DNA from 3 places in the Fusobacterium sp. genome. Region 1 is predicted to be linked to each of the others. Evidence: riboswitches for the same ligand, from Rfam matches in the RefSeq annotation. Region 1 holds a riboswitch; each other region holds the start of a gene.
What was found. A riboswitch is a leader RNA that binds a small molecule or an ion and turns the genes downstream of it on or off. The one in region 1 is predicted to bind cobalamin.
Positions count from the first base shown of each region.

Region 2: it holds a riboswitch for cobalamin, as region 1 does, so the genes downstream of both, E6771_RS09485 (sirohydrochlorin cobaltochelatase) here and nikB (nickel ABC transporter permease) in region 1, are expected to answer to the same signal.
Region 3: it holds a riboswitch for cobalamin, as region 1 does, so the genes downstream of both, E6771_RS03390 (cobyric acid synthase) here and nikB (nickel ABC transporter permease) in region 1, are expected to answer to the same signal.

Region 1 is NZ_JAWDXO010000003.1:136,851-149,717, reverse strand. Features, by position in the region: gene E6771_RS02920 (autotransporter outer membrane beta-barrel domain-containing protein) at 1-1,475, shown strand, start outside; gene E6771_RS02915 (flavodoxin) at 1,902-2,387, shown strand; gene E6771_RS02910 (GNAT family N-acetyltransferase) at 2,498-3,367, shown strand; cobalamin riboswitch at 3,439-3,613, shown strand; gene nikB (nickel ABC transporter permease) at 3,833-4,771, shown strand; gene nikC (nickel transporter permease) at 4,773-5,597, shown strand; gene E6771_RS02895 (ABC transporter substrate-binding protein) at 5,621-7,177, shown strand; gene E6771_RS02890 (ABC transporter ATP-binding protein) at 7,187-7,972, shown strand; gene E6771_RS02885 (ABC transporter ATP-binding protein) at 7,962-8,996, shown strand; gene E6771_RS02880 (ABC transporter ATP-binding protein) at 9,961-10,713, opposite strand; gene E6771_RS02875 (iron ABC transporter permease) at 10,710-11,744, opposite strand; gene E6771_RS02870 (ABC transporter substrate-binding protein) at 11,737-12,669, opposite strand.
Region 2 is NZ_JAWDXO010000020.1:35,815-40,993, forward strand. Features, by position in the region: gene E6771_RS09480 (DUF4261 domain-containing protein) at 1-785, shown strand, start outside; gene E6771_RS09485 (sirohydrochlorin cobaltochelatase) at 944-1,882, opposite strand; cobalamin riboswitch at 2,007-2,184, opposite strand; cobalamin riboswitch at 2,334-2,511, shown strand; gene E6771_RS09490 (ABC transporter substrate-binding protein) at 2,626-3,528, shown strand; gene E6771_RS09495 (iron ABC transporter permease) at 3,521-4,516, shown strand; gene E6771_RS09500 (ABC transporter ATP-binding protein) at 4,518-5,179, shown strand, end outside.
Region 3 is NZ_JAWDXO010000004.1:86,918-99,784, reverse strand. Features, by position in the region: gene E6771_RS03405 (ABC transporter permease) at 1-786, shown strand, start outside; gene E6771_RS03400 (Gfo/Idh/MocA family oxidoreductase) at 815-1,774, shown strand; gene E6771_RS03395 (ATP-dependent helicase) at 1,892-3,745, shown strand; cobalamin riboswitch at 3,952-4,130, shown strand; gene E6771_RS03390 (cobyric acid synthase) at 4,301-5,779, shown strand; gene cbiB (adenosylcobinamide-phosphate synthase CbiB) at 5,783-6,751, shown strand; gene E6771_RS03380 (histidinol-phosphate transaminase) at 6,764-7,822, shown strand; gene E6771_RS03375 (cobyrinate a,c-diamide synthase) at 7,819-9,144, shown strand; gene E6771_RS03370 (precorrin-8X methylmutase) at 9,145-9,792, shown strand; gene cbiD (cobalt-precorrin-5B (C(1))-methyltransferase CbiD) at 9,792-10,913, shown strand; gene cbiE (precorrin-6y C5,15-methyltransferase (decarboxylating) subunit CbiE) at 10,906-11,550, shown strand; gene cbiT (precorrin-6Y C5,15-methyltransferase (decarboxylating) subunit CbiT) at 11,537-12,115, shown strand; gene cobI (precorrin-2 C(20)-methyltransferase) at 12,108-12,830, shown strand; gene cobM (precorrin-4 C(11)-methyltransferase) at 12,809-12,867, shown strand, end outside.

The DNA.
Region 1 (12,867 bases):
CCTTTGATGATACAAACTCTCAGTTTGTACCACTGACTCTTGCGGGGAACTATAGAGCTGGAAATAATGCCAGAGTAGAGATTCACACTGAACTTTTGGATGACATGTCCCACCATGGGTCACTGACTATTGATGGTGTGATTGATTCCGCTTCAAATAAAAATGGAACTAGTGTATCTGTAATTCATCAGGGAGGTAATGGTGCAACAACAGATCATGGTATTGAAATAATTCGTCTGCGTGGAAATGGTTCTGGTATTAGTCAGGGTGAGTTGATCAATCAACTTGGTGAAAATTTCCATCTTGCTTCTGACTTTAAGACAAGTAGAGGACAAAACGCTGTTGTAGCTGGTGCTTACAGCTATATTATGGAGAGTGATAAAGACTGGTATGGAGATATTAATAACCAAGCAGGACTCTTTTTACGTAATGCCAGCAATAGTGATGGTTCTTTGGTGCTTCATCCAGCAACACCCCTTTATGAGTCATATTTGCTGATTTTGGGTGGTCTTAACAAGCTGCCTACACTAGAACAGCGGGTTGGTCATCGTCCTTGGTTAAAAGAGAACAAAGAACAAGAAGCAGGTTATGATCGAGGTAATGCTGGTATTTATCCAAGAGAAGTCTGGATGCGTGTGGAAGGTATGAAAGGTTATTATAAACCAGATCTAGATTCAGATAAAGATAATGAAAGTTCTTATAGGTTGCGTTTCAGCAGAATTAATGTTGGTATGGACATACCTATATACGAGAATGATGAAGGTTCTCGTCTATTTGCCGGAATCAATGGTAATATGAGCAAAGCTTGGTCTGACATAGACTCTCCACATGGTAATGGTGATATCACCACTACTGGACATGGATTTGGAGCTACTTTGACTTGGTACAATCACAATGGTTTTTATACTGATGCTCAAGCTTGGTATAACTGGTTTAAAAGTGATATCGATTCTGACACAATTACTTCAAGTTCTCATCAGATAAAGGAAAATCATGCTAAAGGTTATGCATTAAGTCTTGAGGTAGGACGCATTTTTGACTTTAATCAATATTGGTCTCTGACACCTCAGGCTCAAATTATTTACTCACGAGTGAACTTTGACAGATTTACGGATATTCAAAATAGTGTAATAGTGAATGAAAAAGATTATAAAGGACTCGAAGGAAGACTTGGTATGGCTCTTAATTATGAAAAGAGTCATCTGAATTCTTCTGGCAAAGTTGTTCGTAATAAAGTATATTTATTAGGAAATGTTCGTCATGAATTTAAAGGTGACTCAACTATTAGTATTTCAGGTGTAGACTATGAAAGTAATCTGAACAGTACTTGGGTGAGTCTGGGTATTGGTGGTTCGCATAATTGGAATGAAGATAAGTATTCAGTTTATGGAGAAGTTAGCTTGGCCAGCAGCACGAAAAAATTTGGTGAAGAATATGAACTAGTTGGAGAAATAGGTTTGCGTATAGCTTTTTAGATTTTAGAGAATAATATTTTTTTCTTTCACTAATATTGAATTATAGGATTACAATAGATATCTTACAAAATAATCAGTTGTGATCTTATAATCTTTATATTTAATAGTTAAGGAAAGTATATATTAAATATAAAGACAAAAGAATAAAGAGATGTTATACAACATAGAAGTCTTTAAACTATGTTATTTGATCCAAAATAGTAATTTTATATATGGCTATAGTATAAAAATAGTGAAATCATACAATGAAAAATAAGCAGAACTTAAATATAATAGAGAAAAAAACTCTCATAATTATTTTAGGTTCTGTTTTATTTTATAAAATTTGACAATATTTTATATATATTATACTATACCTTAAGCAGAATATATATTTTTGAATAAATTATTAACTGATTTTTTGTATTTTGTAATGGAGGTATAATCGTGGAAAATAGAGTAATAGTTGTTTACTTTACTTGGAGTGGAACTTCAAAGATAATAGCTGAAAGAATAAAAGATGAATTAAGTGGAGATATATTTCAAATAGAAACTGTTAAGGAATATCCAAATAAATATATCACATGTGTGGCTCAAGCAGGTATGGAGAAATTAAAAAAAGAAAGACCTCAATTAAAAAGAGAATTAGAAGATATTTCAGAATATAAGAAAATAGTATTAGTATTTCCAAACTGGTGGGGAACACTCCCAATGCCTGTGTTTACTTTTATAGAAAAGTATGATTTTAAAGGGAAAATAATTCTTCCTATTTGTATGCATGGTGGTGGTGGATTTACTAACACGATAAAAGACTTGAAAAAAATATGTTCTGATGCAGAAATACTAGATGGAACAGCAATAAAAAAACAAGATATAGATTCAGAAACAGTAAAAGAAATTATAAAAAATCTTATAGAGAGACTAAAACAGTAATAGTAAGTTTATGAAAATTTTTTATGTATTATTCTTAAATATTTATATAACTAAAATGGAAGAAATAACTTAATAAAAAATTATCTGCTTTACTTAAAGGAAGTGATATTGTGGAATATAAATTGGTTAAACAGATAAGAGATAATGAAATTCTTCGTAGAAGTTTTATAAAACTTGCAGAAAAAGTATTTGATCTTTCTTTTGAAAATTGGCATCAAAATGGATTTTGGACAGATAAATATATTCCATATGTATTAGCAGAAAATGGAAAGAAAGTAGTTGCAAATGTATCTGTAAATATTATAGATACAGTGTGGGAAAATAAATCAAAACGTTATATACAATTAGGAACTGTAATGACTGATCCAGAATATAGAAATAGGGGATTTTCATCTCAGTTGATTAGAGAAATTATTTCAGAATGGAGAGAAAAATGTGATGCTGTTTATTTGTTTGCAAATTCCAATGTTCTTAACTTTTATCCAAAATTTGGATTTGTAAAGGCAGCAGAGTATCAATATAGTTTGCCTTTTTCAGCAATGAAAAGAGAATTTAGAAAACTTGAAATGAGTAATTCAGAGGATAATTTTATATTGAAAAAATATTATGAAAAGTCTAATCCTTTTTCAGCATTTTCAATGAATAATAATTATGGGTTGCTTATGTTTTATTGCAGTTTTTTTATGAAAGAGCATATATATTATTCGAAAAAGTATGATACAGTATGTATAGCAATAAAGAATGAAGATATTTTAACATGTTTTGATATTTTTGGCAGTGATAATTATTCTATGGAAGAAATAATTTTTAGTATTGGATTCGAAGGTATTAAACAGGTAGTTCTGGGATTTACTCCAAAGGAATGTAAGAACTATTGTGGTACAAAAATAGAAAATGATGATACATTATTTGTTTTAAACAGTAAAGAAAATCTTTTTATAGACAATAAACTTATGTTTTCATTGCTGTCTCATGCTTAAAAGGGAAGATATATACTTTTTTAGTATAAAAAAGTTGACAAAAAATAATATACATGATTTAATTCTTATTAGAATAGATGTATAAATTAGGTGCTTATAGCTTAAAAGAGGAAGTAGGTTAAACTCCTACGCAGCCCCCGCTACTGTAAGATTGATGAAACTATTAAAACCACTGGAAAATTCTGGGAAGGGATAGGAGTAAAGTGAAATCAAGCCAGGAGACTTATCTAATTTTAGTTTTAACTTTTATCGGGGAGATAATAGTGATGAATTATTATATAATAAGATATATTTATTAAAAAATAATATTTATAATTATTGAAAATAATCAATTCTTTAAGACTAAAATTTTAAAAATAAAGAGAATCTCTATTTTAAAATTTTAGGTATAAGGAGTTGATTTTTTTATTTTAATTTTTGGAAAAATAAATATATTAAAGTTAGAATTGAGGAGAGGAAAATCTGATGAATGGAAAAAGTTTTTTAAAAAAAATACTTCAAATAGGAATTGTTCTGTTTGGTATAAGTTTTTTAACATTTGCATTGATATATTTATCTCCTGGAGATCCAGCAGAAATTATGCTGACTGCTTGTGGGAATATTCCAACACCAGAACTTTTGACACAAACGAGAATAGAATTGGGGTTAGATAAGCCATTTTTAACTCAATATGGAGAATGGCTTTTGAAAATATGCAGAGGAGATATGGGATATTCTTATTCTTTAAAGGTTCCAGTGTGGGGAAAACTTATTTCTAATTTCTTTATAACTTTTAAATTGGCAGCATCATCATTGATTTTAATGGTTGTAATATCAATACCATTAGGTATACTAGCAGCAGTAAATAGAAATAAAAAAATAGATTATTTTGTAAGAGGATTTACTTTTATAGGAATATCAGTTCCAAGTTTTTGGCTGGGATTAATATTTCTAAGTATATTTGGAGTAAAATTAAAACTTGTGCCAATAGCTGGTGGAACAGCAAATTTAAAAGCTTTAATACTTCCAGCAGTAACATTGGCTCTAGCAATGTCTGCAAAATATACAAGACAGGTTAGAACAACAGTATTAGATGAATTAAGGCAGGAATATGTGACTGGTGCAAGGATAAGAGGAATGAGTGAAAGAGTAATAATGATTAAACATGTTCTCCCAAATGTATTGCTTCCTTTAGTAACACTTTTAGGATTGTCTCTAGGAAGTTTATTGAGTGGAACAGCAGTTGTAGAAATAGTATATAACTGGCCTGGAATGGGGAGTATGGCTGTAAGAGCAATTTCTACTCATGACTATCCATTAGTGCAGGGATATGTTTTATTTATAGCATTGTTTTATATGCTGATAAATCTAATAGTTGATGGTTCATACAAATATTTAGATCCTAGATTGGGGGAGAAACATTAAAATGGATTTACTAAAAAGATTAATGAAAAATAAGCAGTTTGTATTTTTTTCTATATTGGCATTAATGGTTGTATTAATAGCTGTTTTTGCTCCATGGATTGCAGTTAAAAATCCTTATGATGCAATAATGACTGATTCTCTGATTCCACCTGGTGAAAAATATATGTGGGGAACAGACAGATTAGGAAGAGATATATTTTCAAGAATAGTTTATGGAACAAGACCATCATTAATAATGACATTTACTTTGGTATCAGTTGTATTTTTACTAGGAACAGGTTTTGGAATACTGGCAGGATATTTTGGAGGTATCATAGATACAATTATTATGAGATTTGCAGATATGATGATTTCATTTCCTGGATTAGTTTTAGCAATAGCAGTAGCTGGACTATTAGGACCAAGCATGACTAATGCAGTGCTTGCTATAGCATTGGTAAGCTGGCCAAAATATGCAAGACTGGCAAGAAGCCTAGTTTTGAAAATTAAAAACAATATGTATATAGAGGCAGCTATTGTGGGAGGAGCAAGAACAGGTAAAATAATAGAAAGATATTTAATCCCTAATATGATACCAACAATGATTGTAACAGCTACTACAGATATAGGAACAATGATGTTAGAACTTGCGTCATTATCTTTTTTAGGATTTGGAGCACAGGCACCAACTCCAGAATGGGGATTGATGTTGAATGAGGGAAGAACATATATAACAAAAGCCTCTTGGCTGATAATGTATCCAGGAATAGCTATAATAGCAGTAGTAATAATATTCAATATGCTGGGTGACAGCATTCGTGATATTTTAGATCCTAAGGAAAACTAAAAATATAAGGAGGAGAAGAGGGAATGAAAATGAAAAGTAAAAAATTTATCAGCAGAATTATTTTAATGGGGATGATGGTTTTAGGAATATTTACTGGTATTTCGACATCTATAATTGCAGCTCCAAAAGAAATAACAGTAGGAGTAACAAGCTTTGCAGATACTCTTGAAACAACAGAACAATATTTCAGCTGGGTAGTTTCAAGATATGGAGTTGGAGAAACTTTGGTAAAATTTGATGAACATGGGGAAAAAGCACCTTTATTAGCAGAAAGCTGGGAAAGTAGTGAAGGTGGAAAAGTATGGAAATTTAAAATAAGAGAGGGAGTTAAGTTTTCTGATGGAACAGAAATGACACCTGAAAGAGTAAAAAAATCTCTTGAACGTACATTTAAATTAAGTAACAGGGCTTCAACATTTTTTAATCCTGTTTCAATAAAAGAAGATGGACAATATATAGTAATAAGTACAGAAGCTCCAGTGACTGTTCTTCCTGAATGTTTGGCAGATCCTTTGTTTATAATAGTTAATACAGATGCAGATACTTCAGCTTTTGCAATGAAAGGACCAGTTTGTACAGGACCATATGTAGTAGAATCTTTTAATCCAACTGAAGTATGTGTTGTTGTTAAAAATAAACATTACTGGAATGGAGAAGTTCCCTTAGATAAAGTAATTTTTAAGTGTATAAATGATCAAGCTACACGTTCTATGGCTTTGCAATCAGGGGAAATTCAAATTGCATATAATCTTAAAACAGAAAATTTACAGGACTTTAGTGATGAAAGCAAATATCATGTTCAAAGTTTAAAGTCTTTAAGAACAACTTTTGCTTTTATGAATGAAAAAGGTGTTCTTAGGGATAAAATTTTACGTCAGGCAGTGTCAAGAGCCTTAAATAGAGATATATATTGTAAAGTTTTGTTAGAAGGAGGAGCGACTCCAGGAAAAGCCCCAATTCCTCCAACATTAGATTACGGTTTTGATGAGTTAATAGATGAAAACAGCTATAATCCAGAAAGTGCAAAGCAGTTATTAAAAGATGCAGGATATAAAGATATTGATGGAGATGGGTTTGTAGAAACTCCAGATGGGAAAAAAATTCAGCTTGATTTTGTTATCTATACAAGCAGAGAAGAATTAAAAATATATGCTCAAGCAGCTCAAATAAATCTTAAAGAAATTGGAATTAATGTTAAAATAAACACAGTAAGTTATGAAACTTTATTAGATTTAAGAGATGCAGGAAAATTTGATATGCTTATTTGGAATATGTTAGTAGCTAATACTGGTGATCCTGAAAAATACCTTCGTGAAAACTGGTATAGTAAATCTCCATCTAATCAGACAGGATATAATAACATTAAAGTAGATGAATTATTAGATAAATTATCAGCAGAATTTGATTCTGAAAAAAGAAAAAAACTTACTATTGAGATTCAACAGTTGATAATGAATGATATTCCAACAATTTTCTTTGGATATGAAACAACATATTTAATTACTGCAAAAAATGTGATAAATACTGTTCTATATCCAACAGATTACTATTGGATAACAAATAAAACAGCTTTGAAGTAGGAGAAAACTATGTTAAAGATAAAAGATTTGACTATACAATATGGAGATAAAAAGCCGACAGTAAAAAATTTTAACTTGTCAGTAAAAAAAGGTGAAATTGTAGGTATAGTAGGTGAAAGTGGAAGTGGGAAAACTACAATAATAAAAAGTATAGTAGGTGCTTTATCATATAATAGTAAAATATTGTCTGGAAGTATCATTTTGGATAATGAAGAATTACTTGATGGTAATAGAGAAACATTAAAAAAAAACAGAGGAAAAAATATAACTATGGTTTTTCAGGATTGCCGCAATACATTAAATCCAATTAGAAAAATAGGCAGCCAATACATCGAGTATATTCAATATCATTCGAATTGCTCAAAAGAGGAAGCAAGAAAAAAAGCTGAATTAATGCTGAAAAAAATGAAACTTCCTGATCCCGAAAATATAATGAGGAGCTATCCTTATCAACTAAGTGGAGGAATGTGCCAAAGAATAGGAATTGCTATGGCAATGACATTCAATCCTAAAATATTACTAGCTGATGAGCCTACTAGTGCTTTAGATGTTACAACACAGGCACAGATTGTGCAGGAATTAATAAACTTAAGAGATATATATAAAACAAGTATAATAATTGTAACTCATAATTTGGGAGTAGCATCATATATGTCAGATAATATAATAGTAATGAAAGATGGGGATATTGTAGAAAAAGGTAAGCCTGAACAGATATTGAATTTTCCAAACAGTGATTATACAAAATTATTATTAGACTCTGTCCCAAAATTGGAGGAAGGATATGCTGTGTAAGGAGTCAGATTTGATACTGAAAACAAAAGGGGTTTCTAAAATATTTACTACAGCAAAGAACCAATCTTTAATAGCATGTAATGATATAAATTTAAACATTTATAAAGGGAAAACTTTAGGAATAGTAGGAGAAAGTGGCTGCGGAAAATCTACTTTTGTAAGAATGCTGATGCAGCTTGAAGAAGTAAGTTCAGGCAGTATAATCTATGAAAATAGAGATATAGCACATTTTTCAAAAAAGGAAATATGGGAACATAGAAAAAATATGCAGATGATCTTTCAAGATTCAATGGCATCATTTAATCCTAAGATGAAAATTATAGATATCATTACTGAACCTTTGATGAATTATGGATTATTATCAAATAAAGATAAAAAACAAAAAGCTGAGGAGTTATTGGAAATGGTGGAGCTCTCTAAAGAATATCTGTATTCATATCCTCATAATGTAAGTGGAGGGCAGCTTCAAAGAATAGGAATAGCAAGGGCTCTTTCATTGAATCCCCAAATATTGATATGTGATGAAGCAACATCAGCCTTAGATGTTTCCATACAGAGCAGTATTATAGAATTACTAAAAAAATTACAAAAAGAAAAAGGTTTAAGCATAGTCTTTGTATGTCATGATTTGGCTTTGGTTCAATCTTTTTCTCATGAAGTTGTTGTTATGTATTTAGGAAATATAATGGAAATTCTGCCAGGACAGAGAGTGAAAAAAGAAGCACTTCATCCATATACAAAGGCTTTAGTAAATGCAGTGTTTACTTTGGATATGAATTCTAAAGATAATTTAGAATTATTGGAGGGAGAAGTTCCAAGTCCACTAAATATTCCAAAGGGATGTCCCTTTGTGAATAGATGTAAATCAGCAATAGAAATATGCAGAATAGAAAAACCAGTACTGGAAGAAATTGGCATTGGACATAAAATAGCTTGTCATTTGATTAAAGAAGAAGTTGAAAAAAATAAAATCAAAGATAATAATAAAATATCTGGTAATATAAAACTTTTTACTTATAAATAATAATATGCAAAAAAGAACAGCTTCATTGCTGTTCTTTTTTGTCTTTATAATAAAAATCAACTCCATTGTTGGTGTTTATTACTTATATAAACATAATATTTTAAGACAGATATATATTACTTTACAATCTTTATAAGGAAAGATTAATAATCTTCTTTGTATTAAAAATCTGTATTTATCACTGGAATCTTTTTTTCTATTATTTTAATTATATATTATAAACTAAATAAATGCAATAATATATTATATTTATTTGTATATATTTTTTATAATTTAAAAATTTCTTTTTTTAATTAATTTTTCTATTTTTTACACTGATATAGTAACTTTTATAAATATAATATATTTAATTATTTTATTTTAAATCTTATTTTTTTGTTTATTTTTATAAAATCACATTTATTAAGTTAATTTTTAAAGTCTAAAACTTATATAATTATTTATTTAATATATTATTGCATAAAAAAATATTTATATTATATAATTATGTTAAGAAGATATTCTTAATTACATTACCCCCCAGTAATGTGATATATGTCAATTTAATTTTCCCACTAATAATTTTTATTCGCCAACTAGAAAATTATTGGTGGGAGTCTTAGTATTTTTGTAGTTGATATAAGATTTTATTGATTATATATGACTAAATATATAATATTTAATTCTGTGTAGTTTAAACTTAAAATAGCCCTTAATTGGGCTATTTTAGTTTAACAAATATATAAAAATAGTAAATTTTGATAGAGATTGCATTTTCTAAGTTAAAATATTTTATTATACCACCTTTAATCAAATGATTATTAAATTTATTTGATTTAATATTTTGATTTGTAAAAATACTTTATAGCAGGGATATTTTAATTTTAAATTAAAATATAGGTCTATAAAAAATAATATCTTTAATAATTTATTCAAAATTAAAAAATTTAAAATATTCATTTTGTTTATTGGTAATGTACATTTCTTACTTATTATAAATGATAATATCTTCATTTTCTATATTTTTTATAGTAGTTTCTACTTCAAAGATTTCTTTAATTGTTTCAGGAGTTAATACTTTTTGAGTTTTTCCATAAGCTGTAATTTCACCATCTTTCATGAGAATTATATCATCACAGAATTTGAGGGCTAGGTCAATATTGTGTATAGAAAAAATAATTGTCTTATTTTTCATACTTTTTAAAAGCTTCATTAAATCTAATTGATGTTTTATATCCAAATGATTTATAGGTTCATCTAAAAGCATAATTTCACTTTGCTGAGCAAATGCTTTTGCAATAAAAGCTCTTTTTAATTCTCCGCCAGATACTTTTCCAGCTCTTTTATCTTTTAAGTCTTCCAATTGAAATTGATAAAGTGTTTCATCTATTATAAGTTTATCATTGCTGCTATAGTCAAAAAAAGCTTTTTTATATGGGTATCTTCCCATTTTCACAATATCCTCTATTGTTATTTCTTCTATTCCAGTAAAACTTTGTTCCACAAAAGAGATTTTTCTCGCAAAGTTTTTTCTTGGAATTTTTTCAATATTTTCTCCATCAATAAAAATATTATTTTTACTTGTAAGTTCTTTAATTATATGTTTTAAAAGAGTAGTTTTTCCTGAACCATTAGGTCCAAGTATTCCTGTAACACAATTTTGCTTTATAGTAATATTTATATTTTTTAAAATATATTTTCCATTTTGCATATAGGACAAATTTTTTATCTGTATCATTCTTTCCCTCCATATGAATAATTCTTTCTTATTATCCAAAGAAATAGAGGAGTTCCACAAAATGCTGTTATTACCCCAATAGGCATTTCTTCTGGAGAAAAATATGTTCTGGCAAATGTATCAGAAAGCACTAAAAAAAGACCTCCAGCAAAAACTGAAAAAAGAGTTAAAGATTTATGCTTGTATCCTATTATTTTTCTTGAAATATGTGGGATTACCAGCCCTATAAAGCCAATTATACCTGTAAGAGAAACCACTACTGATACAAGGAGAGTAGATATGATTATCAAGAACAACTTTATCCATATTGTATTAATACCTAATGCCTTAGCACTACTGTCTCCCATGAGAAGAATGTCCAGTTCATATGAATAAATAATCATTATAACAAAAATAATTAATAAAAATAGAGAAGGATAAAAAAGTTCATCCCATGAAGCTGAACTTAAACTTCCTGTCATCCAGAACATTGCAGTTACTAATTGAGAATTATTCTTACTGCTGTATATAATAACAGTTGTACAGGCTGAAAAAAATGCAGATACTCCTACACCAGTTAATATTAGACTGCTTCCATTGAAAATTTCCTTTGAACTTATAAGAAAAACAGCAGCAATAGAAAGGAGAGCACCAATGAATGCTCCCTGTTCTATTGTTATCAATTTCAGAAACGCATAGGAATTACTAAGAATTATAACAGAAACTGCACCAGTTGAAGCTCCACTGGATATTCCTAATATATAAGGCTCAGCAAGATTATTTTTTGTTATAGTCTGCATTATTATTCCAACTAAAGAAAGAGAAGCTCCTGTAATGAAAGCCAGTATTACTCTAGGTACCCTTATATTCCATATTATATTTTCAATAGTTTTTTTCCATTCAGCAGAAAAATAATCAGTTCTCATTATTTTGTTTATAATTATTTTAAAAACATAGTTGCTTGGTATTTTAACTGAACCAAATCCTACACATAAAATGCAGGTTATTATTGATAGAAGGATTAAAACCAATATTTTATTTTTTTTATTCATTTACTTGATATACTTCCTTTGCTACTTTTTCAAAAAAGTCTACATTTCTTATTCCAGGAACTATTTCAGCTAGTTTTACTCTTATAAATTTATCATTTTTTACAGCTTTAAGTTCATTTAGTTTAGGATTAGCTTTAATAGCTTTTATTTTGCTTTCTGAATCAGTTTCTTCTCTTATTCCAGTACTGTAATCTACTATTATAAAATAATCAGGATCAGCAGCTATTACATCTTCCCAGCTTGTTTCACCCCAAGTTTTTTCTACACCTTTACCAGATAAAATATTTTTACCATTTATCAATTTTAAAAGATTTGGTGTGAATCCTTCAAAGACAGTAAATGCTTTATCAGTTCCAGAATCATAAATAAAATAAGTAAATTCTTTTTTACCAGCAGTACCTTCCTTTATTTTTTCAACTCTCACTTTCTCAGCATTTACATAATCTTGAACTTCTTTTTCTTTATTAAAGATTTTTCCAAACATTAAAAAATCATTGAATAAAGTATCTAAATCAGCATTAAAATCTATTGAAGATTGAGGCACAAACATATTAATTTTGTTTTTAGCAATCATTTTTGAATCTACACCTTTTTTAAAAGCTACCTCCCATCCAGTAACAAAATCAGGATCAGCAGCCAAAAGTTCTTCCAAAGAAGGCCATTTATCGGCTAATACTGGTACTTCTTTATAAGCAGAGGCAACAGCAGGATATATTTCTTCCTCTAAAAATGCTGTTCCAGCCATATTATCCTTAAGTCCTAATTTCAGCATTATTTCTGTAGTAAATTGAGACATGCTTACAGCTCTCTGTGGAGCTTTATCAAAATTAAAGTCATATTTGACACCATTGATTTCTTGAGAGTTAGTAAAAGCAAAAAGCATTGTACTAAAAGTTGTTAACAAAATTGTTACGATTTTTTTCATAAATATCCTCCTTTATTTTGTTTTACTAATTATAATATAACATAAACTTTGAAAACTAAATAATTTTATTTTTAAAAACAGAGTATATGCTGAATATATATAAAATATTATTTTTAAAGGAAATTAAAACTAAAAAACTACTTTTAAAGTATAATTAATAAATGCATAATATTGATAAAAGATATAAAAAATTAATTG
Region 2 (5,179 bases), on a different contig from region 1:
TTGTTATTGAAGAAATAATTGGAGGAACTGGAATGTTGTTTTGGGGGAAAAAGAAAAAAAGGCTTCCTGATATTATTGTAGGATTTGTTCTTTTGAAGAGTTTTGGTTATAATTTTAATAAACTGAAAATAAATTTAAAAAATGAATGGGGAATAGAAATAAATGATACAGCAGAAGAGGATACTATAGCTTTTAATATAGATGATATGCTTATAGCATGCAGTTTTGTACCAGAACCAATTCCAGACCATGAAGTAGAAAGCCATTATAAGGATAACTGGATGTGGAAGGATGCAGAGAAAGAGGTATCAAAACATAAGTCTCATGTTATAATTTCTATACTTAATGGAAGAGATAGCATAGAGAGATATAAAATATTTACAAAATTAGCAAGCAGTATATTAGTGGATAAGGAAGCTATTGCTGTATATATGAGTCCTATGATTATTGAAAGGGAGACTTATATATGTCTGGCTAAAGAATTAAAGATAGGAAAATTACCTGTACTTTTATGGGTATATATAGGAATAGCCAACAGTCAAAATGGAATATCAGCTTATACATTGGGACTCAATCATTTTAAGAAAAAAGAGATAGAGATATTGAATTCAGTTAGAGAATGTGAGGATCTATTTGAATTTATACTAAGAATAGTTAATGAAATAATAAAGAATGATATTAATGTAGAGAGGGGAAGTCTTTTTAGAATAGGAAAAAAAGAACTTTCTTTTAAAGTGTCTTCTGGTGTATTTGTAAATGGAAAATCTTTGAAAATAACATATTAATATATCTAGGAAACTGGACAGATTTATAAAATTAATTATTTAGAAACTAAAAAGAGATATTCAGGAGTCTAAGTTGAATATCTCTTTTCTATTTTTAACACACAGAAAGTTTAAATTGTAATTAAAGTTTAAATATTTATTTAAAAAGTTATTAATAACTAGTCTTTTTCATTCGCATATTGAATTTTTTTAGCCTGCATATCTTCTGGTTTATGTTGAGCAGCAAATTTAGCATGTTCTATATAGATGTTTTGAATATCTGGGTTTTGTCCTAAACCTTCTAATATAACTTTAGAAACTGTAAATCCAGCTTCTTTAAGGTCATTATTCCAATCTTCAGCTATATCGTTGTTAGCATGATCTCCAGCAACAAACATAAATGGCATTAAGATAACATCTTTAACATTTTTAGATTTTAGTTTAGCAACTACATTATCAAATGCAGGATATCCCTCTACTGTTCCAACTGCATAAGTATCCATTCCTTCAGCAGTGAATACATAATCCATCATAGCATAAGCAGAACCACCAAAATGATGAGTTCCATGTCCTACTAAAACTACACCTTGATTAGCTTTTAAAGGCCCTACTTTTTTAGCTATTGCTTTAGCAACAGTTTCATAATCTTCATGAGTAGTTAATAGTGGAGTTCCCATTCTTATATCTTTAAAATCTTTTTCATATCCTTTTAATTCTTCAGCAAGATTATTAGATTCAATTCCATTCATAATATGAGTACCTTGTACTAACAGATGAGTATATCCATTAGCTTTTAAATCTTTAATAACTTCTGAAGGATTTTGCTTTTCTATTCCTTTTGCTTTTAATCTTCTCATAACTATTCTTGAAGTAAAAGCTTCTTTTACATCAGCATTTTTAAATTCGTTTTTAGCCTTTTGGTTAATAGAATCAATAGTTAGAGCTCTAGTATCATCATAAGTAGTCCCAAAGTGGACCATAAGAACAGCTGCCTTGTCTCCCTTTTTCATTCCTTTGAAAAAATCATTTTCCACATATCCTCCTTCTGAATGCGCTAATGCTGCAGTTCCTGCTGCGAGAAGCAAAGCTCCTGCTAATAAATTTCTCATTTTTCCCATGATCTTCCTCCTAATAAATTTGCAGAGATTTCTTTTAAATAAAAAAAATCTCCTGAGATAGGAGATAAATGCCTTAATTAAATAAAAATAATAAAGGCCAATATCTCTCGTCCACGCAATGATATTACAGCAATACATTTGAGGCAGGTCTCCTGGCTTAGCTTCAATCTCTAGATACCCTTCCCAGATTAAATAATCCAGTGGTTATATCTTTTGTCAGCATCACAGTGGCGGGACCGCGGAGGAATCAGACCTCACTTCCCAATTATTCTAAATATAGAACCTCAAATTCAATTATTCTGTTCAGTATGAATATACTATGTTTTCTTTCAAATGTCAATACTTAAAATAAAAATTCAATTTAAAATTTGAGATAGAAAGGATATTTATATAATTCTCCATTGACAAAGAAGCAGTTAAGTAATAAAATTAAAGTATTAAAATATATTGCTATATGATGTTTATTCTAAGTTTTAATGATTAAAAGGGAATTGAGTGAAAATCTCAAACGGTCCGGCCGCTGTAAATTAGTAAATAGCTTTTAAATACCATTGGATTTGATATCTGAGAAGGAAAAAGCTGTGATTGAGCTATGAGTCAGAAGACCTGCTTAGAAAGATTATTGTACAAGCTTCCGAGGAAAGTTATGCTGCATGGAATTTTAGAGAACTTTTGTTGTAGTCTAGCATTTCTTTTTTGCTAGGTTTTTTTATTGTATAAAATTATATAATTTAGGAGAAAAAATGAAAAAAGAATATACTATTTTAATTATTGTATTCTTGTTTATAATAGGAAATATATCTTTTGGAAAGGAAAAATTTTCTATACACCAAGAAGAAGAGAATTTGCAGCTAGATTATTTTCCAAAAGCTGTTGTTACTGATTCAGCCATAATATCAAGATTTTTAGCAGCACTGGATATTGATCTAGTAGGTGTGGCAAGTTCAACAACAAAAATACCTGAAAAATATAATGATGTTCCTAGAATAGGAAGATCTGGAATACCTGATTTGGAACGGGTAAAAGCTTTAAAAACTGATTTAGTAATATCAACTGTTTACTCTAAACCAGCATTAAAACCTAAGTATGATAATCTGAATATACCAAGCTTTTATATGAAAGTAGATACATATGATGAGTCTATGAAAGCTATTGAAATATTAGGAAAAGCTTTTCATAAAGATAAAGAAGCAAAAGCTATACTTGATGATGTCAAAAAAAGAGAAGAATTGCTTGCTGAAAAATTAAAGGGAAAAGAGAAAAAAAGGATAGCTATACTGTATGGAAATGGAGAAAGTTTTTTTATGACTGGAAAAAATCATTTTTTACAAGGACTTATGGATAAAATAGGCTGTGAAAATATAGTAACCTCTATTGATAACAGTGCATTATTAAAAAGATCAGTGCCTTTTAGTATGGAACAATTAATTAAAGCTAATCCAGATGTTATATTGAGACTTCCTACAAGCCAAACTAAAAATGGAGAAGGATTTGAAGAAGTATTTTCAAGTAATCCTGTATGGAAACTTACAAATGCATATAAAAATAATAAAATACTGGACATTGATCCTACATTGTTCAGAATGAGTGCTGGGGTAAATTCCATAGATGCATTGGAGGAGTTATATAGATATGTTTATGAATAAAGATAAGAGAGGAAAAAAGATAATTCTTATCTTTATTGCTCTAATCATTTTAAGTTTTTCAATAATATTTTCAGTAAGATTTGGAAGTGTAAATTATACTTCTGAAGAGATACTGAAATCTCTTTTTATGAAAAGCTATAATGATGAGATATTAAAAGCTATTTTATGGGATATAAGAATACCACGTATTCTGATTGCTGTAATGGTAGGGTGCAACCTATCTCTGGCAGGAGTATTGCTTCAGGCTGTAATGAAGAATCCATTGGCTGATCCAGGTTTAACAGGAGTATCCTCAGGAGCCAGTGTCACAGCTTTAATTATTATGATATTATATCCAAAGGCTGTATTTTTTATGAATTTTTCTGCATTTGTAGGAGGTTCAATAGCTTGTGCAATTGTATTTATGCTGGCTTGGAGAAAAGGATTAAAACCAATAAGAGTAATATTGTCAGGAGTAGCTATAAATGCTATATTAGGAAGTGTTACAGGATTGATGTTTATACTATTCAGTGATGAGATACAGGGAGTGCTGTCATGGCTTAATGGAAGCTTGAATGGGAAAAATTGGAAACATGTAGCTGCTCTTTTACCATATACACTGATTGGTATTTTGGCGTGTTTTACAATGATCAGAGATGCTAATATACTTCAACTTGGAGATAATTTTGCTGTAAATTTAGGAATAGATATTCCTAGAAAAAGATTGAAATTATGTGCTCTTGCCTGCTTTCTAACAGGAATATCAGTTGCTAATGTGGGATTGATAGGATTTGTAGGATTAATAGTTCCTCATATAGCCAGATTGATAATAGGTTCAGATCATACATATTTGATACCTTTTGCTGGACTGCTTGGTGCTGTAGTACTGGTAGTAGCTGATACAATAGCAAGAACTATGTTTTCACCTATTGAAATACCAGCTGGTATAGTAATGGCTGTAATTGGTGTTCCATTCTTTCTTTATCTGCTGAGAAAGGTAGGTGACTAAGATGGAAAGTATAAAAGGATATAATATAGAACTTGCTTATGGAGAAAAGGTCATTATACATAATCTGGATATAAAAATAAATAAAGGAGAAGTAGTTTCCATAATAGGAACTAATGGATGTGGAAAATCTACTCTTTTGAAAGCTATATCAAGAGTTCTTCCATGTAGGAATGGAAGTATATATATAGACGGAGAAGAGATAAGCCATATAAAAAATAAAGAATTTGCTAAAAAGCTTGCATTTGTTTCACAAAATAATGAAATTCCAGATGATATAACTGTTTATGATTTTATTATGTATGGGAGAGTTCCACATAAAAAATGGTATGAAGTGTACAATCAGGAAGATAGAGATATTGTAAATTGGGCTGTTACAATATGTAAATTAGATAATTTCAGAGAGAGAAAAGTAATGAGTCTATCAGGTGGAGAAAGACAGAAAGTATGGATAGCAATGGTGCTTGCTCAAAAGACAGGTATACTTTTACTAGATGAACCTACTACATATCTTGATATATGCCATCAATTCGAAATAATGGAACTTGTAAGAGAGTTGAATCAAAACCTTAACATAACTATAATAATGGTGCTTCATGATTTGAATCAGGCAGCTCAATACAGCAACAGAATAATTGTGCTAAAAGATGGTAAGAAATATAAAGA
Region 3 (12,867 bases), on a different contig from region 1:
AAAGAGTATGAACTGGAAGGAGAAGCAGAATATAAAAAACAAAATATATTCTTTAGAGGATATTCAATTATTTATCTGTTTTTGCAATATTTAATAGTTGCTTCAAGCTTTCTTTTTTCTTTCTATAATTATTATACTGGAGAGTTTTCAATTAAAGCTTATTTGAGAATATTTTCAAAAGATTTCAATGAAGATTATGAAGTGATAAAAGGAATAATAAATTCTATAGGAATATCTGCAGCAGTAAGTTTTCTTTCAATAATAGCAATTTATTTTATAATTAAAAATTACAGTAGAATAACAGATGTAATAATTTTTTCAAATCTTGGAATATCAGGAGCTTTTTTAGCAGTAGCACTTTTTTATTTAAATGTGCTTTTTAATGTTCCTTTGCTCTTATTACTTGGAACAGGATATATTCTGGTAAGTATTCCAATTGGTTATTCTTTTATGTATCAATATATAAAAAAATTTCCAGTAAATATTCTGGAGAGTTCTTTATTAGATTGCAGCAATGGATTTGAAAGATTTATATACATTGAATTTCCAATTTTAAAAAATATTTTTTTATCAGCATTTCTGCAGATATTTGCAATTGTTTTTGGAGAATTTACAATAGGATATACTATGCAGTTAGGGGATATAGTTCCTGTAGCTTCATTAGTAAACTATTCTCTGGTATCTAATAAAAAATATTTAGAAAGTGCAGCTTTTAGTTCAGTGATACTTTTGATAGTATTTTCATTATTTATTTTAGGAGAGTATTTAAAGGATAAAAAACAGTAAAATATATTATAAATTCATGGAGGGAAAAATGGTAAGATTTGGAATAATAGGAACAAGCAGTATAAGTGATAAATTTGTAGAGGCATTGAAAACTATAAAAAAATGTGAAGTAACAGCAGTATATTCAAGAAGTGTGGAAAAAGGAGATTATTTTGCTACAAAACATGATGTAAAAACAATATATCTCTCATTGGAAGAAATGGCTGAAAGTCAGAAAGTTGATGCAGTGTATATTGCTTCTCCAAATGGACTTCATCCATCACAGGCCATAAAAATGATGGAAAATGGAAAACATGTGATTTGTGAAAAGGCCATTGCTCCAACAGTAAAAGAATTGGATGAAATGATAAGAATTGCAAAAGAGAATAATGTAGTACTGATGGAAGCTATGAGACCTACTTTAAATCCAAATTTCAATATAATAAAAGAAAATTTGGAAAAAATAGGACCTGTAAGAGGTATAACAGCTAGTTACTGTCAGTATTCTTCAAGATATGATAATTTAAAAAAAGGAGAACTTACAAATATATTTGATCCAAAATTTTCTGGAGGAGCATTATATGATATAGGAGTTTATCCATTGTATTTTACTATTGGTATGTTTGGAGTACCAGATGAATACATAGGAGGAAATTATCTGGTAAGCAGCGGGGCAGATGGATATGGAAATATAATTTTAAAATATAATGATAAAATAGCAAGTATTACATATTCAAAAATAACTGATTCAAAAGTACCTTCAGAAATTCAAGGAGAAAAGGGTTCTATAATAATTGAAAAACTTTCTACTGTAAAAGGGATAAAAATATTATATAGAGATGGAAGAGAAGAAAAAATAGAAGTAGAGATACATAAAAATGATATGGTTTATGAAGTAATGGAATTCATAAATCTTATCAAAAAAGGAAAACTTGAATCTGATACAAACAGCCATAAAAATTCGAGAAAAGTAGTTGAAATTATGGAAAATCTAGCTAACAAAAACTAGGAGGAGAGTAAAATTTTTGAAGCATTTTTTAAGATATTTCATAAATCAAAAGAAAAAGAAGAAATAAAATTTTCCAGAAAAAATGAAGAGAATACAAAAATTAAAAATGAAGAAGAATTGAAATATTTTATAAAAAAACTTGAAAAGCATGAAGTCAAAGATTTTAACAAAGATATTCTGACTGGAAAATATAAAATAAATTATTACAATGAATTAAATGAAGAACAATTGAGGGCCTTGACTTCTCTAGAAGGACAATATTTAGTAATAGCTGGTGCAGGTTCAGGAAAAACTAGAACAATAGTATATAGGACAGCTTTCATGATAGAAAGAGGAATACCAGAAGAAAATATTTTAATGCTTACATTTACAAAAAAAGCTGCTTTGGAAATGAAAGAAAGATTGAGGCATCTTGTTTCAGATAAAGAGAAGGAAGTTTCAATTTCAACATTTCATTCTCTTTGTGCTGAATTGCTTACAAAATATAAGAATATATTTGGAATAGAAAAACTTAATATTATAGATGAAAATAAAAATAATGCTGTAATAAGTCTGCTTATTCGAGAATATGCATTAAAAAAGAAAAATAATGGCAAATTTCTTTCAGAAAAAAGAGTAATTGAGATATTTGAAGCAATAAGAAGCAGAAAAAAAAATATAATAGAATTTTTATCTAAAGAAGAAAGGATCTATTTAGATGATTTAGAATTTTTAAAAATTAAATACAGGAAGTTTAAAAAAGAATTTCAGATATATGATTTTGAAGATTTAATAGAAAAGGTATTAGAAAAATTAAAATCAAATAAAATTTTTCTTAAACTTTTAAGAGAAAAATATAAATATATAATAGTAGATGAATATCAAGATACTAATTCTATTCAAAAGGAATTTTTGAAAATCTTGGTAGGTATGGAAGGAAACATAATGGCAGTGGGAGATGATTATCAAAGTATATATGGATTTAGAGGAGCAGATTTTAAAAATATTCTTAGGTTTGGTAAAGATTTTCATAACAGTAAATTGATAAAATTAGAAAAAAATTATAGAAGCAGTGATGAAATAATTCAATATGTGAATAAAATATCTGAAGATTTTCTTTTGAAATACAATAAAAATACAAAAGGAACTATGAAAAAAGGAGAAAATCCACATATTATAAGTTTTCTCAATGAAGAAAAGCAAGGGGAATTTATCTGCAGAAAAATAAAGGAACTGGAGGAAAGAGGAATTCCCTATGAAGAAATAGCTGTTCTTTATCGTAATAAATATATAGTTCATAAATTGGAAAGATTAATGAAAGAAAAAGATATACCTTTTAATTTACAAGAAGATAAAGAAATTTTTTTTGGAAGTCCTTTAGATATTTATTTAAAAATACTAGAGGTATGGAATGATAAGGAAAATATTTTAAAATGGGAAGAATTAATAAGAATACTACCAAAAAATTATTCATATTCTGTATTGAACATAACAAGAAAAAAAGAAACTGAAGATAAATTATTAAATAAATTAATAAAAATAAGTGATAAAATATCAAATTATTCCATAGAAGAAATATTAAATAAATGTGAAAAGCTTACATTTGAAATTCTTGAAATAAAAACGGTATTTTCTAAGGAAGAAATAGATTTTTTTAAAGAAGTAAAAAGCAGTATAAGAAAAAAAGAAGATTTAGAAACCTATATAAAAGAATTAAGAAATATTTTAAATATTGAAAAGAAGATAACCAAAGGAAAAGTTTCTTTATTATCTGTGCATAGTTCCAAAGGATTGGAATGGGAAGCAGTATTTATACCAACATTGCTGGAAGGAATATTTCCAAGCAATATTGGAGAAAAAAATCTAGAAGAAGAAAAAAGATTATTTTATGTAGCCTGCAGCAGAGGAAAAAAATATTTATATCTTTTGTATCCAGAATATTTCTATGAAAAAGTTGGATATTTTGATAAAAAATCTTCTTTTTTAAAATAGGTATATAGAATAATTAAATATCTGTAAAAATAATATAAAATTAATTTTAAAATTTATATGTGTTTTTATTTATAAAATACCTATTTTTGTTTTATAAATTAAATAGATTAATTTCTCTCAATATAATCATTTTCTGCATAGTTCTCAGTGATTTAAGCCTTTAAAAAGCTTGACTAAAGTATTAATAATTTGTATAATTAGTATGTGAAAAATAAATTTTTTAAGGTTTGCATATCTGCGATTAAAAGGGAAGATAAGTGAAAAACTTACACGGTCCCGCCACTGTGAAGATGACGAAAACAGGTTAACCACTGAAATATTTCGGGAAGGGCTGTTAGTAGAATGAATCTGAGTCAGGAGACCTGCCTTAAAGACTTTAACTATCCTGCGGGGACGGGAAGTGTATATTTACTATACTTCTCTCCAGTATTAAATTTGGAGGAGAAAAAAAGTGCTTGAGTATTTTATAGTGGCTAATAATATATTTAAAATGACAGTATCAATTTTTTAATTGATACTTTTTTTAGTATAAAAATATTCATGAGGGAGTAGATTATGAAACATAGAAATATAATGATAGTAGGAACATCATCTGGAGCTGGAAAGAGTATAACTGTAACAGGACTATGTAGGATTTTTTATAATGATGGATATAGTGTAGCCCCTTTCAAATCACAGAATATGGCATTAAACTCATTTATAACAAAAGATGGAGATGAAATGGGGAGAGCTCAGGTAGTTCAGGCTATGGCTGGAAAAATTGAACCTCAAGCTTTTATGAATCCAATTTTGCTGAAACCTACAACTGCTAAAAAGATACAAGTTATAGTAAATGGAAAATCTATTGGAAATATGAGTGGATTGGAGTATGGAAAATTTAAACTTACTTTGAAACCAGAATTAATGAATTCATACAATAAAATTAAAGACAACTTTGATATATGTGTAATAGAAGGAGCAGGAAGTCCAGTAGAAATTAATATTAAAGAAGAGGATATAGCCAATATGGGAATGGCTGCTATGGCAGATGCACCTGTAATTTTAGTTGCAGATATAGATAGAGGTGGGGTATTTGCTTCTGTATATGGAACAATAATGCTTATGACCCCAGAAGAAAGAGCCAGAGTAAAGGGAGTAATAATAAATAAATTTAGGGGAGATGTAGAAATACTTAAACCAGGATTAAAAAAATTGGAAGAACTTACAGGAGTTCCAATTGTGGGCGTGCTTCCATACAGTGATGTAGATATAGAAGATGAAGATAGTCTAACAGATAAATTTAAAAAATCAAAAAATACTAAGGGAATAAAGGTTTCTGTTATAAAACTAAAACATATTTCTAATTTTACAGATTTAGATGCTTTAGGTATACAGGAAGATGTAAGCATAAATTATATAACTTCAGCAGAAGAATTAGGAGATGAAGATATAATTGTCATACCTGGTTCTAAAAATACAATAGATGACCTGAAAGATTTAAAGGATAGAGGAATCGCTGTTGAGATTATAAAAGCTTCAAGAAAAGGAACTGTAATAATAGGAATATGTGGTGGTTTCCAAATGCTTGGAGAAAGAGTAAAAGACCCATATGGAATTGAAAGTGATATTAAAGAGATACCAGGATTAGGTATATTAGATATGGAAACTATAATGGAAAAAGAAAAAAATACAACTCAGTATTCAGGAGAATTTAATAATACAACTGGGATTATTTCAGGATTAAATGGAATAAAAATAAAAGGCTATGAGATACATCAAGGAGTTACAGCTGGAAATGAAAGAGTAGTGACAAATGATGATCATATAGTTGCAGTGGTAAAAGATAATATATTTGGAACATATCTTCATGGAATATTTGATAATGAAGAAGTGACAAGAAGTATATTAAATAAGATAAGAGAGAAAAAAGGCTTGGAAAAAATGGAAGCAGGAATAACCTTTGATGAATATAGAGAACAGGAATTTGATAAACTTGAAAAAATATTTAGAAAAAATTTAGATATGAAAAAAATATATGAAATACTAGGTGAGTAGAAGATGAATTTTATAATGAAATATGGAATTGCATATGTAATGGATTTGATATTTGGTGATCCTCATTGGTTTCCACATCCTGTCAGGATTATAGGAAAATTTATTAGCTTTTTAGAAAAAATACTATATAAAGCTTCTAATAAAAAAATATCAGGAGCTTTTCTGACAATTATAGTAGTAGGAGTCACATCTGTTATTTCTTATTATATATCATCTGTTTCATATATTTTAGAAATTTTCTTTCTGTATACTACACTTGCTACAAAGAGTCTGGCAGATGAAGGCTTCAGAGTATGTAAAATTCTTACAGAAGGTGATTTAGAAAAGGCTAAAAAAGAATTATCTTATCTTGTAAGCAGAGATACAGGAAATATGGATATAGGACAGATTACAAGAAGTGTACTTGAAACAATAAGTGAAAATAGTGTAGATGGAGTTATAGCTCCAATGTTTTTTGCTTTTTTAGGAAGTTTTTTCCATATAAATGGAGTTTCTCTTGCCCTGCCATTTGCCATGGGATATAAGGCAATAAATACTCTCGATTCTATGGTAGGTTACAAAAATGACAAATATATGGATTTTGGAATGGTATCTGCAAAGACAGATGATGTGGCTAATTTTATACCTGCGAGAATAGCAGGAGGATTTATTATACCAATAGCAGCAATGATATTGAGATTTGATTATAAAAATGCCTGGAAAATATTCCTAAGAGATAGATTGAATCATTCAAGCCCTAATTCTGGGAATTCAGAAGCAGCTTTTGCTGGTGCATTAGGGGTACAATTTGGAGGAAAAACAAGTTATTTTGGAAAAATACATGAAAAACCAACTATTGGAGATAGAAAAAAAAGTTTTGATTTAAGAGATATTATGAAGGCTATAAAACTTTTGTATGTATCTTCATGGGTAGGGATAGGAGTATTTACATTAATTGCTTATTTAACAGATTTGTTACTAAAAAAAATGTAGAAGGAGAAAAAGATGGATCTGCATGGAGGAAATATCTATAGATTAAAAAGAGAGGGGAAAGGAGAACTATTAGATTACAGTTCTAATATAAATCCTTTAGGAGTACCTGAATCTTTTAAAAAAGCGATAATAGAAAACTTTGATATTCTTGAAAAGTATCCGGACCCTGACTATATAGAATTAAGGGAAAACATAGGAAGATATAATAATGTTGAAGTTAAAAATATAATAGCAGGAAATGGAGCAACAGAAATTTTATTTCTGTATATGAAAGCTATGCAGCCTAAAAAAACTTTAATAATATCTCCAAGTTTTGCTGAGTATAAAAGAGCATTAGAAAGTGTAGGAAGTGAAATAATCTATTATCCATTATTGGAAAATAATAATTATAACTTAGATGTAGAAAGTTTTATAAAAGAAATACCTCAATGTGACCTTGTGGTTATATGCAATCCAAATAATCCTACAGGAAGTTTTATTTCTTTAAAAGATATGGAAAGAATAAACAGTATTTTATCTGAAAGAAAAATAAAATTATTTATAGATGAAGCTTTTATAGAGTTTATAAGAGGCTGGGAAGATATGACAAGTGTACTTTTAAAGGATAAAAATATTTTTGTAATGAGGGCTCTGACTAAGTTTTTTGCTGTACCAGGGGTAAGATTAGGATATGGAATAACTTATGATGAAGAGATAATGAAAAAAATGGAAAAATATAAAGAACCTTGGAGTGTAAATAGTTTTGCTGATATAGCTGGAAAAATTATGCTCTGGGATAAGAGATATATAGAAGCAACTGAAAACTGGATAGAAGAAGAAAAAAAATGGTTTTATGAAGAAAGCTGTAAAATTAAAAATATAAAAACCTTTAAAACAAATGTAAATTTTATTCTGGTAAAACTTTTGAAGAAAAATTCATCTGCTGTAAGAGATGAAATGATAGAAAAAGGTGTAGTCGTGAGAGATGCTTCTAATTTTAAATTTTTAAATAATCAATACATAAGACTTGCAATAAAGAATAGAGAAAATAATATAAAGGTATTGCAGGCTCTGAAAGAGGTGATGTCATGAAAGCCTTTATGCTTGCAGGAATAAGCAGCGGAATAGGAAAAACAACAGTTTCTATGGGGCTTATGTCACTCTTTGAAAATGTATCACCATTCAAAACAGGACCTGATTATATAGATCCTGGCTTTCATCAGTTTGTAACTGGAAATAAAAGCTATAATCTGGATTTATTTATGATGGGAGAAGAGGGAGTAAAATATAGTTTTTATAAACATCAAAAAGATATATCAATAGTAGAAGGTGTAATGGGGCTATATGATGGAATAGATAATTCATTGGATAATAATAGTTCAGCACATCTGTCAAGAGTTCTTGAAATACCTGTAATATTAGTAGTAGATGGAGTAGGAAAAAGTACAAGTATAGCTGCTCAGGTACTTGGATATCAACTATTGGATAAAAGAGTGAATATAGCAGGAGTTATTATTAATAAAGTTTCAAGCAAAAAAACTTATGATATCTTTAAAGAAGCAATAGAGATGTATACAGATATAAAGTGTCTGGGATATGTGCCTAAAGATGAATCACTGCATATAGGGAGCAGACATTTAGGACTGCTCCAGGCAGAAGAAATTGGAGATTTAAAAGCTAAAATATCTTCTCTTGCTGAAGTTTTAAAAGAAACAATAGATGTAGATGGATTATTGGAAATAGCAGTCAAAGCTGAAGCAAAACCAATGGAAAATCCTTTTAAAAAAGAAAAAGACAGATATAAAGGATTGAAAATAGGAATAGCAAAAGACAGAGCTTTCAATTTTTACTATAATGATAATATAGAATTACTTGAATATTTAGGTATAGAGATAGAATATTTTTCTCCTACTTATGATAAAAAAATACCAGAAAATATGGATATACTATATTTTGGTGGAGGGTATCCTGAAAATTTTGCAAAGGAGCTTTCTGAAAATAAAAGTATGATAGAATCAGTAAATAAATTTTATTATGATAATGGAAAAATATTTGGTGAATGTGGAGGATTCATGTTTTTATCTAAAGAGATAGAAACAGCAGATGGTGAAAAATTTCCAATGTGCAATATAATAGACTGCAGTATAAAAATGGGAAACAGACTTGATATTTCAAGATTTGGATATATAAGCTTATTAAAAGAAAATAAAATTGTTGGCAAAGGACATGAATTTCATTATTCCAAAATAAAAGAGATAGGAAATGATACAAGAAAATATACTGCCAGAAAAAAAGATGGTAGAGAGTGGAATTGCATATTTGAAGAAAAAGGATTAAAAGGAGGATATCCCCATATCCATTTCTTCACAAGTTTTGATTTATTGAAAGATATATTAGAAAAGGAAGGTAAATAAATGAATACCTATATAAAAGTACCACAGGACATAGAAAAAAGAAGTTTTGAAATAATTGAAGAGGAACTAGGGGATAAAATTAATAAATTTGATGAAGCAACTCTTCCAGTGATAAAAAGAGTTATACACACTACTGCAGATTTTGAATATGCAGACTTAATTGATTTTATGAATGATGCTATAAATAGTGGAAAAGAAGCTCTTAAAAATGGATGCAAAATATATTGTGATACAAACATGATAGTGAATGGAGCAAGCAAAATGGTGCTTTCTAAATTTAACTGTGAAGCTTACTGTCTTGTAGCAGATAATGAAGTAGTGAAAGAAGCAAAAGAAAGAGGAGTTACAAGATCAATAGTAGGAATGGAAAAGGCAGCAAAAGATCCAAATACAAAAATATTTCTTATTGGGAATGCTCCTACTGCTCTTTACCAGTTAAAAGAAATGATAGAAAGAAATGAAATAGAAAGACCTGCTCTTGTAGTTGGAGTTCCAGTAGGATTTGTTGGAGCTGCAGAATCAAAAGAAGCTTTTAAATCATTAGGGATTCCATATATAACAATAAATGGAAGAAAAGGAGGAAGTACAGTAGCAGTTTCTATTCTTCATGGTATACTGTATCAAATGTATCAAAGAGAGGGATTCTAATGAATGAAGAACTAAGAAGCGGTTATACTACTGGTACTTGTGCAGCAGCTGGAACAAAAGCAGCTTTAGAAGCCCTTCTTTATGGAAAGGAATCTTCTGAGATAGAAATAACAACTCTTAATGGGGTAGAGCTTACTATTCCTGTATTTAAATTGAGGGTGAGAAATAATTTTGCTACCTGTGCTGTAGTAAAATTTGCTGGAGATGATCCAGATGTAACTAATGGAATTAGAATATGTGCAAAAGTAAAATTAGTCAAGGAGCTTCCTCAAATAGAAAAAGGACATTATTTCGATAAATTTGTTCTGGTAGGAGGAAGGGGAGTAGGAACAGCAACTAAAAAAGGAGTACAGGTTCCATTAGGAAAATCAGCAATAAATCCTGGACCACAAAAGATGATATCAGAAGTGGTCAATGAATTATTAGAAGATAAAGAAATAAAAGCTGTAGTTACAATTTATGTTCCAGAAGGAAAAGCAAAATCTCAAAAAACTTTTAATCCTAAACTGGGAATAAAAGGAGGTATCTCTATATTGGGTTCTACTGGAATAGTAAAGCCTATGAGTGAGGAAGCCTTAAAAGATTCCATGTATGCAGAATTGAAAGTGTTGAGAATGGATAAAGACAGAGACTGGGTAGTTTTTGCCTTTGGAAATTATGGAAAAAATTATTGTGAACGATTAGGATTAGATTTGGAACAGATGGCAGTTATAAGTAACTTTGTAGGATTTATGATAGACTCTGCTGTTAAACTTGATTTTAAAAGAATAATCCTTTTGGGTCATATAGGAAAAGCTATAAAAATAGCTGGGGGAATATTTAATACTCATAGCAGAGTAGCAGATGCAAGAATGGAGATAATGGGAGCAAATGCTTTTCTTGTTGGAGAAAGCTGTGAAAATATAAAAAAAATACTGGAAGCTAATACAGTGGAAGAAGCCTGTGATTATGTAGAAGAAAAAGAACTCTTTACAGTAATAGCAGAAAAAGTTAAGAAAAAAGTTATGGAATACAGCAGAACAGATGATTTAAGATGTGAATCTCTAATATTTTCATTTAAGGGAGACACTTTAGGATATAGTGATGGATTTTATGAATTGGTGGGTGAGGTAGCTGAATAAAATAAATGTAGTTGGATTAGGACCAGGAAATTTAGATTATCTTACTGGAGCTGGAATAAAAGCTATAAAAGATTGCGAAATAGCTGTTGGAGGAAAAAGACAGCTGGAGGAAATTGACATACTCCTATCAGAAAACTGTGAAAAATATGCTTTGGGAAAACTTTTAGATTTAATTGATTATATAAAAGATAACAGGAATAAAAAAATAACAGTAGTTGTATCAGGGGATACGGGATTTTACAGCCTTCTTCCCTTCTTAAAGAAATATTTTTCTAATGATGAATTAGAAGTTGTGCCAGGAATATCTTCATATCAGTATTTATTTTCAAAAATAGGAGAATGCTGGCAGAATTTTATTCTGGCAAGTGCTCATGGAAGGGATTTTGATTATATAAAAGCAATGGATGAAAAAGATGGGGTGGTTCTTCTTACAGATGAAAAAAATACGCCATATACCATAGGAAAAAAAGTTTATGAATCAGGAATAAGAGGAGTGGAAATAATAGTAGGTGAGAGGCTTTCTTATCCTGATGAAATAATAATCAGAGTAGATGCAGAGAATTTTGAAGAATTGAACAAAGAATTTAAAATGAATACTGTGGTATTGAAAAAAGGAGAAAATTATGCACATCTATGATAATGAATTTATACATGGAGAACTTCCTATGACTAAACAGGAAGTGAGAGCAGTATCTATTGCAAAACTCAGATTAAAAGAAGATTCTGTATTGATAGATGTGGGAGCAGGGACAGGTACTATTGGAATAGAAGCTGCTACATATTTAAAAGATGGAAAAGTAATAGGGATAGAAAAAGAAGAGAAGGGGCTTGAAGTAATAAGAGAAAATGTAAAAAAGTTTAATCTTAAAAACTATTATCTTATACATGGAAGAGCACCAGAGGATATTCCAGAAACAAACTATGACAGAATGTTCATAGGAGGTTCTACTGGGGGAATGAAAGAAATAGTAGAACATTTTATAAAGTATTCTAAACCTGATTCAAGACTGGTCATTAATGCAATAACACTTGAAACATTAAATAGTGCTATGACTATATTAAAAGAAAAGGGTTTTAATAATATAGAAGTTGTAAATATGTCAATATCAAGAGGAAAAAAAGTTGGACCATATACTATGATGTATGGGGAGAATCCAATCTATATAATAACAGCTGTGAAGGAGGAAAATGTAAATGGATAACAAGTTTTATGGGATTGGAGTGGGAGTAGGAGATCCTGATCAAATCACTTTAAAAGCGATAAAGACACTAAAAAAATTAGATGTAGTGATATTACCAGAAGCAAAAAAAGATATGGGGAGTACAGCTTATTCAATAGCTAAAGAATATTTAAAAGAAGATGCAGAACTTGTATTTATGGAATTTCCAATGCTTAAAAATCCTTTAGATAGAGTAGAAGGAAGAAAAGCAAATACAAAGATTGTGGAAAAATTATTAGATGAAGGAAAAAATGTAGGATTTCTTACTATAGGAGATACTATGACATATAGTACATATGTATATATATTGGAGCATCTTGATAAAAAATATGAAGTGGAAACTATTCCAGGAATATCTTCATTTGCTGATATATCTTCAAGATTCAACCTACCAATAGTAATGGGAGATGAATCATTAAAAATAATTGGACTTAGTGAAACTACTGATATAGAAAAAGAAATAGAAGGAAGTGATAACCTTGTATTTATGAAAGTTAACAGAAACTTTGACAGATTAAAAGCAGCATTGGAAAAAACAGGAAATATGGAAAATATAATACTGGTTTCTAATTGTGGAAAGGAAAATCAGGAAGTATACTTTGATATTTCTCATTTAGAAAAAGATGATATTCATTATTTCTCTACAATGTTATTAAAAAGAGGAGGAATTGAACAATGGAAAAAGTTTATTTCATAGGAGCAGGACCTGGAGACCCTGAATTAATAACTATAAA